DNA from 2 places in the Paenibacillus sp. FSL R7-0313 genome. Region 2 is predicted to be linked to the other one. Evidence: riboswitches for the same ligand, from Rfam matches in the RefSeq annotation. Region 2 holds a riboswitch; the other holds the start of a gene.
What was found. A riboswitch is a leader RNA that binds a small molecule or an ion and turns the genes downstream of it on or off. The one in region 2 is predicted to bind thiamine pyrophosphate.
Positions count from the first base shown of each region.

Region 1 (7,673 bases), 270 kb from region 2:
CGTGGATTTACCCGCACCACTCGATCCGATGATGCCATGTATTTCGCCTTGTCCCACTTCGAGGGACACCGAGCTTAATGCTTCGAACCCCTGATCTGCACGGGAACCGCGCTCGTTATAACGTTTGCTTACACCATATAATGAGATCATGGAGAGTCCTCCCGTGAATGATCATGCATGGTTCTTCAAGAACACATGAAGAAAGCCCGCACAGCCGATAACCGGAGCGCGAGCAATCCTGTTCATTTATAATAAATCAACATCCCTGATGAGACAAGCTTTTAAGGTGAGATTGCCTCGTGCAGGCGGCTGGCTTCATATACACGAAAACGTCCGTTGGACGAACCCACGTACACTTCATTGCCGATCCGGTTGATCGTTCCATTCTTCGCATCCCGGTCGCGATGCTCCGGGTTTCCCATCACAACATCATGTACACGACCTAACAGTGCTCCATTATTTTTATTCATTACGAGCAAATTCTCGTCCATGGGCAACAGCAAATGATCATCAATGACTAGATAACTTCCCTGATTCGTCGGATGCCTTAGTGTTGCAATCGTATCTTTGGCATTCCAACGCGTCTCCCCCGTTTTATAATCCACAGCCGCCGGGTAGCCATTCTTAATCACATACAACTGATTCTCTTCCACCAGTCCTCGTTCAATCTTGCCCTTGAGCGTCCAGCGGGTTTTGCCTGTCTTGGCATCATACAGGCTAGTTGTAAAATCTTCATATTCTCCGTAATGATCGCCGTTTTTGTTCTCACGGATCAACAACATGCCATCATTCAGCTCCTCAAATCGCTGTCCTACCCGAGCAGGGAATTGGGCAAGCTTTTTCCCCGTCTTCAGATCAAGCAGAAACCACTGATTATCTAGTGATAGCCATCTTTCAGCATTCGTGGTTGCAAAGGGATCAAGACGTTCAATTCCACCAGTATATGGATCATTCCAAAATTGTTCTATGGTGGATCGTTTGCCCTTTAAGCTCCATACGGTTCGCCCTGATTGCGGATCGACTGCAACCAGCTTATTCTTTTCCCAATACAACACATAGGGGTCATCTGCACTCTTGTTCAATAATTCATAACCCGTAGCCAGTTTTCGCGTCCACAATGTTTTTCCGTTTGCACTGTCCAGAACCGTTAACCAACTGTTGCTTGAGCTCTCAACAACCGGGTTATCCACAACCACAACGTTCTTAGCAGCGGTGATACCATTAAGTCTAAAATTTTGCCTAGGGGTGTACGTCCACGTGACCTTTCCGTTCTTCAAGTTCAGATGACGAATACGATCCACGTATTTTTTCTTATCAGGGTCATAATCGGTGTAGATTGTAACGTATTTACGCTCTGCATCCACCTCTGCCTGCTGTCTTCCAAAGCCCCCATTAATCCCCCATAATTTCTGGCCCGAATGTCGGTCAAGAGCATATATGGAACCTTCGTAGTAACCTCCGCTAAATCCACCGTCATCGCCTTTCATCAGGAGTACATCATCCGTGGCTGCTTGTAAAAAAGTGTAGTTAATATCTCCCTGGTTCGTCCATACCGGTTTCCAAGGTATTGTCGTCGGCAGCGTTGTGCCATAGATTTTTGTCGTGAACCCATATTCATCCGCCCGACTGATGTTCCAATCGGAAACGACAGTATTTCGATTATCCTGTGCTAAATTCCAGCGTGTTCTGACCAGTCTGCCATTCTTGTTGAACGTGACCAGGAATTGCGCATCTTCCCGCTCATATCTCCAGGTCTGCCCAATACTCATTGAATAACCCGTGAAATTTAGATTGCTAGAACTCTCTTTCCAATCCGGCTCGCCTAACCACCCAGCCACTTGTTTGGAGGTGGTTGCCTTGTTCAGCTTAATATCTGTCAGATGGCGTATAACCAAAGTTGGCAGCGATACCTCCTGATTAAACCAGCCATCAGCCACATTCATCCGCTGTTCTATAGCCTGTGCCTTGATCCAGAAGAGTCCTGGCCGATACGTGGAGGATTCTTTATTCCAGACTCGTGGGGCAATGGAGACCCCGTACCATCCTTTCCACTTTGCAACAATAACAGCCTTATCCGTTAGCGCTTTCTCAAAAGACCAGGTTGTAGCACTGTCTGGAGCCAGATACAGCTTGCTGCCGGATTGGAGCGTGAAGCTTTGGGGAGCTGTTTCCGTCATGCTTCTGCTCTCCTTCAATGCATACCAACTCGGCAGCCAGAAGTCTCCATGATCGGTTGACTTAAGCTGCATCCACTCGCCTCGAACCGAGGCCAACGTATATTTTTCGTTTTTTGTTGTATAATATTCAATTCCCATTTGGTCAGCAGCCACACTGCCGTCCCTCCTGTTTTTGAACAGAGGGATGTCATTCATGAGTGTAATGATATCTCCTTGTTTGTAGGCTAACTGTGATGATAAAGCTTGAGGGCTTGCCCCCAAGGCTTGCGGTGTCGTAACCGAAGCTTGTCCTCCAAGCACAACCATTTTGGAATCCAGGAGTATCCATCCCGTCAACAGTACAGCTGATAATCCAGTCATGGTAATCCACTTGTACCCCATTCTCTGCCAGTCAGGACCCGTCTTCACTCTCGTTCATCCCCATCCATTAGAAGTTATTTCCATATAGACGCTGCAAACAGGAAAAAGTTACCGGTTACCTCAATATATTTCTCTCTATCTCCCTGTATTACCTTACATCCACCATCGTAGCATGATAAGGAAAGGTAACCCCGATGTAATAAGCAGCTGTTAAGGTGAGGATATAATAAAATACAAACCACAGATCAGCTCGGGAATAGCCAATCTGAATGTAATACGTCCGGCTGGCCCCATCCGTGAATCCCTTCGCTTCCATCGCTACCGCCATTCGCTGTGCACGGCGAATGCTCTGTGCCAGCAGCGGAATAGCGTAACGCTTCAGCGTACCATACACGTTCCAGCGAGAACCACGTTGCCGTGTCCCCCGAATGCGAATAGCGTAACGGAGCGTCTGGAATTCATCCAGCAGAATTGGGATCATGCGCATCGCGGCCAGAAAACTATAAGCATATTTTGCAGGTAGCTTCCACTGCTGCATCAGGGAATAAAACAGCCGTACTGGCTTGGTCGTAAGACCAAAGAGTAACCCAGCCGCCGCCATGCTCAGCGAGCGAAAACCCAAGTGTAGACCGCGATAAAAGCTCTCTTCGGTTATGTGAATCAGTCCCCATTTATACCATGTGGTCTCTCCCTTACCAAACATCATCATACCTGTAGATGTGGAGATAAACACCAGAATGAATGGGGACGCGTACAGGATCAATCTATACCATGGGTGACCTGTCCAGCACAGTAATAACATCATCGCCACAGCAACATTGGCCATTACATTCAGATTGTGAATAAGGATAACGATGACAAACATCATCGTCAGAATGATCATCTTTAATCCCGGATTGACGTTATGAAGCCAGGTTTCACGGTGAGGAAACGACAATTGCATCAGTTAACCTCCCCTCATCTACCGTCCAGATTCGGGTGCAATATCTTTTTACAATTTCACGATCATGGGTAACCATAACAATAGCTGTTCCCTCTCTCCGCAATTGCTCCAGTTGTGCTAACATGGCAAACGTATTGCGGGCATCCTGTCCAAAAGTAGGTTCATCCAACAGCAGTATTCGCTGCTCTCTCACCAGTGCAGAGGCAACGCTCAAGCGTCGTTTCTGCCCCATCGATAATTGGTAGGGATGACGCTCGGACAGGTCGATTAATCCAAATTGATTCAACATATGATCAGTCCTGACAAGTCTTTCTTCCGTTGTAAGCCTGCCCCCCAGCAATGAGAATTCCACTTCTTCCGCGACGGTGTTGGTCACAAATTGAAACTCCGGGTTCTGAAATACAAACGCGATTTGATCTGCAAGCTGCTCCGTTTTGCCAGAAGGCTGGCCTACAACCTCATAATGACCTGTTGTTTTCAGGATATTCATCAGAGATAACAACAATGAACTCTTTCCAGCTCCATTAGCTCCGACAATACCAATCCAGTCTCCATACCATACTTTGGCCTGCTCGACCTGAATGAAGGGTGTTTTCCCACGCCATCCGGTGAACTGCTTCAAGTCCAGTGCAGGCTGATAGGTGGGTGATCCAGGTGATAAGGATGAGACGTGAGATATGGGGGATATACCCGGTGTAACGGATAAGCCAGACGATTGCTGTGCTTCCAAGTTTGAGATGCCGTGATCCACACACACTTGAAGCTCTCCAAAAGCACTTCCCTCTTCTTCCTTAGCTGCCAGCTCTTGCTCCTCCCATATGCCTGGATACCAGATTCCATAAGCCTTCAGCTTGCCTCGTTCATCCGTGAATACCTGCTGCGCTGGCCCATCCGCCACAATCTTTCCTTCAGGTGACAACACAATGATGCGGTCGACCATATCCACAATCTTGTTTATTTTGTGTTCAACGATGATGATCGTTTTATCACTAGCGATCCGTTTAACGGTATCCCACACCTGAGAAGTACCCTCATCATCCAGCAGTGCAGTGGGTTCATCCAAAAACAATACCTCCGGGTCCATGGCAAGCATCGAAGCAATCGCAAGACGCTGCTTCATCCCCTGAGACATGGACTGGATTAATACACGATTCTTTTCAAAGGATAACCCCACCTGATCCAGATAATATTCAATCATACCCGCCATCTCTTCACGCGAAATATTTCGGTTTTCCAGCACAAATGCGATCTCTTCATCCGTAAAGGACATACAGAACTGGGTATCCGGATCTTGAAAGACCACTCCTGCTTTGGCGGGAACCTGAATATCATCACATTTCATTGGAATCTCAACCGAACGTGGTATCAGACCGCTCAGAATTTGCAATAACGTCGATTTACCGGAGCCACTCGGGCCAAGCAACAGCACTTTCTCTCCTTGACGCACAGAAAGAGACAAGCCTTGAAATACCAAGGCTTTCTCTCCCGGGAACTTGCATCTTAGATTTGTCACACTTACCGCTTGCGAATTCCCCTCTCCGCTCATCTAATCCAACGCCTCATAATCCTGTTTGGATACCGGTCTGAGGGAGCGTGTTACACCGGTCAGTTCCAATGCTTTGGCGAGATAATAAGCAAACACTCCGGCAATCAAGATGCTTCCGATGAAGCGGAATCCGATAAATAACGTATAATTCCAAGCCGAGAGTGAATCAATATACCCGTATTGATAATCCAGCAAAAGCGAAGCCGCTGCAGCTCCTATGGCTGCAAGACAAGTGACAAACAGATTGGTTTTTCGATACAAAAATGCGGCGAAGAATATCTCGGCTCCCAACCCTTGCAACAAACCATACACAAGTGTGGACATGCCCCATTCACTGCCCAGAAAGGCACTTACCGTTGAAGCCGCAACTTCGGCAAGAATAGCCACGCCTGGTTTACGAATGATAACAAAAGCAAACGTGCCCGCCATAAACCACATGCCGTAGATCATCTGCTCCGCATGAACGCCAAATGGTTTCATCAAGTCATATGTAGGTCCCCATATCTTGTAAATCACCCCAAATACCACTGCGATCACGATGGTTACCAGAATATCCGTTAGTTTCAATCGCTTGTTGCCTGCTGTTGTTGCCATGTTCTCTACGTCCTTCCTCTGTTCCCTGTGAGGGTTATCAAAATAAACGAAAAAAGCCTCCCCGGTTCCGGGCAGGCCTTACGTACAGTGTACAATCCTCACAATGATGTAATGGATGGATGTCGAAAATACGGAATATCAACCAGCACCCCTCCGCCCTGGCAGCTACATCACCACAGTTCAAAGAGTCAGATGTTCATCCACGTTCATTCCCCACAATTCACCCTTACATATCGCAAATCTATGTTCTCTACGCTGGCATTACCCAGATCAGATGTACGGTCAGCGGCACAAGGCCACTCTCTCAGCCCAACTTCATTGAGCTCCCGGTTCACTTATTTCATTGCTTCTAATGTACATCAGATGGGTATTTGTGGCAATCCCTAGAAAAAGCTTTATTTGGGGTAACAGGGAACAGGACATCGGATGGTTCACTTTCCATAATATGAAACATTTAGGTTATGTAGTCCGTCTTAAACATTAGAAGGGAGATTGATAGTGATGAAAGATTACAACTCTGTTTGGCAGCTTAAAACATGGAAAATGGTCCTTGCCGCTTCGATACTCACCGCAGGCACGGCACCTGCCTTACTCTCATCCACTGTGGCGGAAGCCGCAGCAACCAAACCTAAACCGACAGCTTATATTAACAATGTTCAAGCTCAATATGATGTTGTCATACGGCAGGGTATTACGTACGTGGCATTGACGGAGCTTCAATTCCTCGGCAACTATACGTTTGGTTACAATAACAAAACAAAAGAGATCAGCATTAATACAGGCAGCGATAAGTATGTCCTTACACCTAACAGCAAAACAATGAAGAAAAACGGTCAGAATGCGACATTATCCTCAGCGCCGATTCTGGTGAATGGTAAAGCGATGCTTCCGCTCCGTGCCATCGGTGAAGCTTTTGGTGCCAAGGTGCAGTGGAACCAGAAGGCCAAGGAAGCCTACATTTACACTACCGATGCTACGATTGTAAAAGAATATAACAGTTCCGATCTGACTGTGGCGCGTGAAGCCGCACTGCATCTGCCCCGCTTTTCTGAACTGGGACAAGCACGTCTGGACATTCGCAACCCTTTGGGTCCAGTGGATTCATCTATTGAATACATTTTTGAACAAGGCAAAAAAGATCGTTTCTTCGTTGTTGAGGATAACGATCTGATCAGTTATTATATCCTCAAAAATGGAAGTGCCCTACTACAATGGCAGGCCAACATCAGCAAAAGTGCTGGAACCATCGGTGACCTGTTCTTTATTAAAACCAAAGCCGTTGCTGAAGCAGGGACTCGTCCTTCCGTAGCAGGTCAAACACTCGTATCATTCAAGTACTCTCGCATGCTTGAAGAAACCTCTTACGAGATCATGAACAAATTGGGCTCTATTGATACCGGTTCTGTTGCCCCCGAGAAAGGCAAAGTCATCGTTGAAGTTCCGGGAGAAAAATAATTTGAGCCTCCGCTATAATACATGGCTCAGCAGAACGATAAGAACTATACTATGACATCGCATTACAAAAAGCGTCCCTCAAAGTCAGTGTGGCAATGACCTTGGGACGCTCTTTTTGGCGTTATATTTTAACTTCAAATCACACGTGGAGCTTAAACTTGTACCAACTCCAGCGATTCAATCTCCTGTTTAATATTGCGTATTGCCGGATTGACTGGTCTTACCTGAAGCAAATCCCTTAAACAGGGTTGGCACTTTGGAATAGCGGGTATTCGTAATTTTCCCTTGAGATACACTGCTGTCTGTACGCATAATCGAATCTTTCACATTGGAAATGTTGGAGTTATCCAGCGTCATATTAACTGCGAAGGAAGTTCCACCATTTTGTCGAACCAGTTTGCCAATATCATCTGCACGGAAATTTTTGATGTTAATTGTTCCAGCTGCATTCATCTGGAATACTTTATCATAAGCCTTGTACGCTGCCCCACCGGTAATATTAACCGTTCCAGCCGACTTCAATGTCAGAGCATCCTCGCCTACGTCCTCCCAGACTACATTCGAAATATTACAGTTACCATAACAGTGAACACCATCG
Region 1 covers NZ_CP150219.1:116,678-124,350, forward strand. The annotation lists gene NSQ38_RS00415 (methionine ABC transporter ATP-binding protein) at 1-150, opposite strand, end outside; gene NSQ38_RS00420 (PQQ-binding-like beta-propeller repeat protein) at 282-2,585, opposite strand; gene NSQ38_RS00425 (energy-coupling factor transporter transmembrane component T) at 2,686-3,480, opposite strand; gene NSQ38_RS00430 (ABC transporter ATP-binding protein) at 3,455-5,026, opposite strand; gene NSQ38_RS00435 (ECF transporter S component) at 5,027-5,620, opposite strand; TPP riboswitch at 5,851-5,961, opposite strand; gene NSQ38_RS00440 (copper amine oxidase N-terminal domain-containing protein) at 6,122-7,075, shown strand; gene NSQ38_RS00445 (pectate lyase) at 7,265-7,673, opposite strand, start outside.
Region 1: another riboswitch for thiamine pyrophosphate. It lies ahead of NSQ38_RS00435 (ECF transporter S component); the one in region 2 lies ahead of thiC (phosphomethylpyrimidine synthase ThiC).

Region 2 (7,673 bases):
TGTTTTTCCGCCTGCAAAATCTCCAAACGATGTGCTCTCGGGCTCCAGACAAGCATCGCCCAGCCACTGCCTTCCACCTTGTTCGCGGCTTCTGTGAATTGATTCTTAAACGCTTCATAACTCCCGAAATCTCGCTTGATCTGCTCTGCAAGCATGCCGGAAGGTTTGCCGCCGCCAGCAGGATTCATAATCGTCCAGAAAATCGTATGCAGGTAGTGGCCTGCCCCGTTGAAGGCGAGTTCACGTTCCCAATGTTTGATGAGTTCAAAGTTATTCTTTTTTCGCGATTCCGCCAGCTTTTTCTCTGCTACATTTAGTCCGTCCACATAAGATTGATGGTGTTTGTCATGATGGATACGCATCGTCAGCTCATCAATATGTGGCTCCAGCGCATTGTACGCATAGGGGAGAGGCGGCAGTGTGTGTCCTCCGATGGGAACCGGCTTCTCTTTTACGGGAGGTGCTGTAGAGCTTGGTGTGGCTTGTGTTGTTCCGGTAGAAGGCGGTTGAATGGTTGCGGATTGGATCTGAGCTGAAGCGGCAGGTGCATTTACATTTCCCTCTGGAGAAGTTGGAGCTTCTGAAGCTTGGCGATGGATGCTTCCTGACTCTGACGTATGCAACGCATTTTCCAGAAAAAGTGACGGCTCCGAATCCGTTTCGCGCAAGATGCCAGGTTGGCCAAGCGTATCCAATACGCCCAGAAAATATTCCGATTCGCGGATAAAATGCAGAATGAGTACTTTGGCAAGCGGAACAGCTTGCACAGCAGCACTTTGTTCCAGAAGAACATACAGCTGTCTGATGAACTCTCTCGATTGCTGCCGAGCTGCCAACACAAGTTGATCGATACAACGAACCATGTAGGGAGCAGGTGGGTGGGTTGCGGGCAATAGTTGTTTTAAAAGCTGATTGGCTACTCGCTCACTGTTTGCAAAGGTAGCCTCCCATTCCTCCAGTAGCTTGACGTATGGGGGCTCCAGATCAGGAACCAGGGCACGAATGACGAGTGTATGTTCTTTCTCCTGCTCTTTCCAGAAACGGATTTCCTCCAATGTCCGCAGAGGCAGTAGGTGACCATATCCATACCAGTTCATCTATGTTGAACCTCCTTCAGATGAAATTCATTACATGCAGACCATCTGTTCATGCGTCCCAAGAGTATATTCCGCGAGCTTGTTGTCCTATGATTGCAAAAAAAAAGAGCCCCTGAGGGCTCTGGAAAAAATTCGATGATTGAAATTTGGTTATTCTCCACTATTCGTGTTTTGCACATCGTCACTGCTTGTCTTCGTTACATGACTCAGGAAAGTTGAGACACGGCGCAGATATTCTTTCGGATGCTCCCGGAAAATAAGTTCATGATGCGCGTCCTGTACAATCCATACATCCGAATACGGATTAGTCTGGTTGGCGGCGAGCTGCTCCGCAATTGGATAAGGCGCCTTCTCGTCCTCTGTACCATGGATGAAGAAAATCGGGAACGGATAATCTTCCTTTTTCACTTCCTGATACGGGATCTGTTGCAATCCGGTACCATTCAGAACAGGGAACAACAGATTCATGATCTCGAGTGTGGGCTGACGCGGGAGATCGATCTGGTTATGAATGTTGTGGTACAGCGTATCCGGCTCAAGCAGGAACGTACTGTCCAGAATCATTGCATCCACTTCCTGTGTAATCAGCCCAGTCTGAAGCGCTGTACCGGCACCCATCGAGAAGCCCCAGACAACCAGTTCCTGCGCACCACGTTGCTTGGCGAACTGGATCGCACCGAGCAATTGCTGTGACTCAGCTTTGCCACCTGTGGCTACAGCTTTGTTCACCTGTGAGGCGAAGCCATAATCGAACATGACCACGTTGAACCCAAGTTGATGGGCATAGTGTGCCAGGTCATACATGGGTACCCATGTTTCTTCACGATTGGCACCATAGCCGTGACTGAAAATAATCGTTTTGCTTGCAGCATTGTCAGCAGGTATATACCATCCCTGCATCGTCCGGCTGCCATCTGCTGCCGGGAACGTGATGTCTTCATACTTCATGTTCTTGGCCTGCATTGGATTGGAGAAGACCGGTGCTACAGTAGGATTGGATAATACCCATGCGATATAACCATGCAGTGCGATAAAACAAAACAGTAGAAAAAATACAACGGAGAGCAGCAACGCTACGATAATATGTTTGAACCGAATCAGCCTCGGTGATAGGGAAGAGGGCAGATCGGACACTTTTGTATGCAGCGGGGCTTCGCTCTGGGATGTTGGATACATGAATGCCCCTCCTTTGAAGTTCAGTTGAAGATAACAACGACATGAAAAGAGAATTGCGTTTATTTCAGAGCCTGCTTCAGAGCGATATCTTAATGTAATATATCTTTATCGTATGTTCCAGTATAGTCAAAGTCAATTGATTGAGGGCATTTGTTACGCAATTGTTATATAGTTCTTAAGATATATGGGTAACATTACCTTAGTGTGTAAATTACAGGGGATTAAGTCTTATAAAAAGGAAAAATTTACAGGTTAGCCTATTTTGATTTTGGCTCTTTTTGGTTTACAGATGAGACCGTTTCTCATATAATTTATGTAACCAAGTTTCATGTGATGAAACATGAGGAGGGCATTATGCCATGGAAGATCGCAAGTTAACCGTCCGGGCTGTGGAACGGGCGCTGGATATATTATTATGTTTTACCACACGCAGTGATCTGGGACTCACCGAAATTGCCAGCCAGATCGGCTTGCACAAAAGTACAGTGCACCGTTTGATGGCTACGCTGGAGGATCGAGGGTTCGTGATCCGTGATGCAGCAACAGAGAAGTACCGACTTGGCATCCGAATCTGGGAGCTGTCAGCTCATATGTCCCGCAGTGATGATCCCGCTATTCTGCTGCTGCCTGCGATGGAGCGACTGAGAGATCGATTGGGAGAGACCGTGAGTCTGTACCTGCGTGATGGGAGTGAACGGATACGGATTCAGGCTGTGCAAAGTGATCAGGCGATTCGCCGAGTCGCCCCCGTTGGTGTTAGACTCCCGCTGTCTGTGGGCGCTTCCAGCAAAGTTTTGATGGCGTTTGCCACGGACGAGGATCGTGAAGAACTGATGAACGGCCCGGAATGGCCGGTGTTTATTGATCCCGCGGTGTATTTAGCGCAAATGGGAGATATCCGGGATAACGGATATGCGACGAGTTATGAGGAACGTGAGCCGGGAGCTGCCGCGGTATCTGTACCGATTATGGATCGCAGAGGCAATATTGCAGCTGCGCTCTCGGTCTCAGGGCCTGTCAGCCGACTCTCGCAGGAGACATTGCATGAATACGCACCTGTGTTGAAGGATGCTGCTACGCAGATGGGGCTCATGTTATCCTGATGTTGAGGTGAGGTTTTTTCTCCAATTGAGTTAGTGTTCTGGAATATAAAGGTTGTTTTTATGTTCCGGTTGCGCTACTCTGTAATGGACGGCCCAACGGAGCCAGCTTCATTGAATATGAACGGCGGCTTATGTAAGCCGCAACTTACTAACGTTACTGGGGGAGTCCGAATTGTCCGGACTGAGACGGAATCGCATGAGATTCCGGACCCTTTGCACCTGATCTGGATCATACCAGCGTAGGGAAGTAATCGGCGATATGACCTCAACCACCTCATGATGTGACCCTTGTAGTCTCCGTTAAGGAGCTGATTGAAGGTGCATTATTGGTGATGGACATAAAAGTCGGTTCCTTCGGGGACCGGCTTTTTTATATACAGGGAACGGGCGATATAGCGCGGATTTTATGGGCTTCTTTTTCGATAACCTGCGGAAGTGGGCTTGGATGAGGAGGGAAGTCTTATAGATCGATGATCTGTGGCAGCCTCCGTCTGTTGTGAACTGTACATAAATAATGTCTCCTCTGGTCTGGTGTAGGATCGCTCTTTCTTCTCTGTGCTCTGGATGATTTGGGACAGGTGCGTAAGTGAGCTGATGACGATACCAATGAAACCAAGTGAACGAACACTGAGGAGGAGACAAGCGAACATGAGTACAGGAAACCAAACGGGACAACAAGCGATGGAACAGGAACATAACGGTCAGCAGGTGGGAAAAGAAACAGGAGCGGCCGGACGGGTTCAGCCTTTTCCGGGCAGCCGCAAAGTCTACATTCAGGGCTCACGGCCGGACATTGCTGTACCGGAGCGTGAGATAGCCCTTCATGACACGAATACTCCCCAAGGGGTGGAGCATAACGAACCGCTGCGTGTCTACGATACGAGCGGCCCGATGACCGATCCCGCATTTCATGCGGATATCCGTGCAGGTCTGCCAGCCCTGCGCACCCGATGGATCACAGAGCGCGGCGATGTTGAAGCTTATCAGGGCCGTACGGTTAAACCGGAGGATAACGGACTGAAGCACGGAGGGAAGAGAGCGGGAGCCGAAGAGTACCCTGGATTACGTGGCAGACCGCTGCGGGCACAGCCAGGACGCTGTGTGACCCAGATGCACTACGCGAGGCAAGGAGTCATTACGGCAGAGATGGAGTTTGCCGCCATTCGTGAAGGCGTGGAACCGGAATTTGTGAGGCAGGAGCTGGCGAGTGGACGGGCCATTCTGCCATCCAACATCAATCACCCGGAGAGTGAGCCGATGTTGATCGGTCGTCATTTTCACGTGAAGATCAATGCCAACATAGGTAACTCTGCCGTATCTTCCTCCATTGAGGAAGAGGTCGAGAAGATGACCTGGGCGGTACGATGGGGATCGGATACGGTGATGGATCTGTCCACAGGCAAAAACATTCATACCACCCGGGAATGGATCATCCGTAATTCACCTGTGCCGATTGGTACGGTGCCGCTGTATCAGGCGCTGGAGAAGGTGAATGGCGAAGCGGAAGCGCTGACCTGGGAGTTGTACCGTGACACACTCATAGAGCAGGCAGAGCAGGGCGTGGACTACTTTACGATTCATGCAGGTGTACTGCTGCGTTATATCCCGATGACGGCCAAGCGGATGACAGGCATTGTGTCCCGCGGCGGGTCCATTATGGCAGCATGGTGTCTGGCGCATCATCAGGAGAATTTTTTGTACACCCATTTTGAAGAAATCTGCGAGATTATGAAAAGGTATGATGTGGCGTTTTCGCTGGGAGATGGACTTCGTCCAGGCAGTATCTACGATGCGAATGATGAAGCACAGATGGCGGAACTGGCTACGCTCGGTGAACTGACGCAGATCGCATGGAAGCATGATGTGCAGGTGATGATCGAAGGCCCGGGGCATGTGCCGATGCACAAGATCAAAGAGAATGTGGACTTGCAGATGGAGATATGCCAAGAGGCACCGTTCTATACGCTGGGGCCGCTGACGACCGACATTGCCCCGGGTTACGATCACATCACCTCCGCCATTGGTGCGGCCATGATTGGCTGGTTCGGCACGTCCATGCTCTGTTATGTTACGCCAAAAGAACATTTGGGCCTGCCCAACAAGGATGATGTGCGGGAAGGGGTTATCGCCTACAAGATCGCAGCTCATGCCGCCGATCTAGCGAAAGGCCATCCGCGTGCTCAACGCCGCGATGATGCATTGTCCAAGGCACGCTTCGAGTTCCGCTGGAGGGACCAGTTCAACCTGTCGCTAGACCCTGAACGTGCGCTGTCCTACCATGATGAGACGCTGCCAGCAGAAGGGGCTAAGGAAGCTCATTTTTGCTCCATGTGCGGTCCGAAGTTCTGTAGCATGCGCATTACGCAGGACATTCGTACCTTTGCGGCGGACAAAGGATTGTCCGAGAATGAGGCTGTAGCAGCGGGCATGCAGGAAAAGGCCGAGGAATATCGGACACGTTCCTAGGAGCGGGTACAGCGCAAGCTGGGCAGTCTGACATCGTTTGTAGGTGAGAATACTGCTATTATGTCGTCTGCTTCATCTTACTGATCAGCTTCCTGATACTTTTTATCAGCATTATGGTTGATTGTCTAGCAGATGTTTAATAAAATGAATGTAAGTAAACACCAATAAGAGTAGCCAGGCCAATGGCTACTCCTGCACAGCATTTGCGGTGGGTATTCCTCCGAGTGCAGCAAGTTCAGATGAAGTGACCCGTCAGGCCGTCAACCTGTGGCGGGTCACTTCTTTTTACGATCGATGTATGTCAGGAGCGCAATAATTAACATCGCGAACACGATTACGTCGTTAAAAGAGAAGTTCATAGGATCACCTCCCACTGGAGGCAAGCCTATTTCCCACCACAAATTGGCTGTACAAAGTGATTATACCATTTGAAATGCTCTTGTTCGAGAGCATTTTTATTTTGCAAAAGGAAGCAATATAGTAGTTTTCACATGATTTTAGCGATTGTAATATTTCACTCCAAACCCGCTACTACTATCGAGCCAGGCCCAAATTCTTCTCCAAATACGCGGCAAGCAATGCCAGCGGACTATGGATCTGAATACCACCATTCGTTGTAACCTGTGCAGCAGCGGGAGCCATAGACAGTTGGGCTGCCACTACCGTTTTACCCGGATACTGCTCAGCAATCTGCTGTAAGCCTTCTCGTACCGCTTCGAGATACCCTTGCTGATCTCCACGCATAATCAACTCAAATGTCCCAGGGATGCATACCGCTTCCGTCTGATATGTCTTGGCAACGTGTAGTTGCCCATTCTCATCCTCTTGCTGTAATGCCTGATTCAACCGTGCCATCGTTCCTTCAACGGTTGCCGGGTTGGTGAATGCTATTATGTAATCTCCTGCTACTCGCCGCATCTCCTGCAATAACGGATCATCTATGCCGATCACGGGCACAGGGACCTGTGTGGCTTCCTGCTCCAGTACTGTCGCAAACAGGGTACACGTGACCAGAATGGCATCGGCATGACACTCAGCGATCCATTGGAGCGTCTGGGCTACCTTCTCGTGAATAACGACCTCGGAAAAGTCAGCGTCATGTTTAAGACGGTCCAGACCTGGATCGACGTAATGGACCAATTCAACTTCATAAGGAGCAAGCGTCTCTTCAATTAAGGCGATGTTGGAATAATGAGCGTGAAAACAACCAATGGTGATCATGTGCTAAGTCCCCTTTTACAGTTCGTATATGTCATGTCATGGAAATGATTGTAGATATTTAAACCATTATAGAAACATGCCTTAGAACTGTACAGTCGTTTATGGCTCAACGCCAATAACCGCCCTTCCGCCAAGCTGCGGAAAGACGGTCGATAACCTGACTCGAATAGGGTCCGGTGTCCATTTTTATCTAAGGGAAGGAGAAGCATTTTTCTTCGCCATTTTTTGCTGTAGAATTTCATGAAAGGATAGACCTTGAGTGTTCTCATTCTCCTTTTTAGGAGCAGTGGTCGCCGTGTTGCGCGGATATTGGTGATGGTACGGGATCATTTGCTGAATAGGCATGCGGATCATCTTGGTTCCTCCTTTGATGCGTTTTTTTGAATTATGTATTTCGACTGGTTACCATGCCAGGTGCGCATATAGGTACATGTGACTTGTTAGACGAAATAGATGACTTTAGAATGTAATTCCAATTGGATTGTAGTGATTTTACCCGGTTTTAAGGAGATGTAAACGTTTTTAGGGAAATTCAGGAGTAAAGGACCTGATATGAAAGGTTTGATATGGGAGGATCGAATCGGTTGTTATGTGAATAGTCCCAATTTTA
Region 2 covers NZ_CP150219.1:382,554-390,226, reverse strand. The annotation lists gene NSQ38_RS01530 (Fe-Mn family superoxide dismutase) at 1-1,097, opposite strand, end outside; gene NSQ38_RS01525 (alpha/beta fold hydrolase) at 1,248-2,273, opposite strand; gene NSQ38_RS01520 (IclR family transcriptional regulator) at 2,633-3,376, shown strand; TPP riboswitch at 3,526-3,639, shown strand; gene thiC (phosphomethylpyrimidine synthase ThiC) at 4,058-5,842, shown strand; gene NSQ38_RS01510 (hypothetical protein) at 6,377-7,063, opposite strand; gene NSQ38_RS01505 (hypothetical protein) at 7,250-7,417, opposite strand.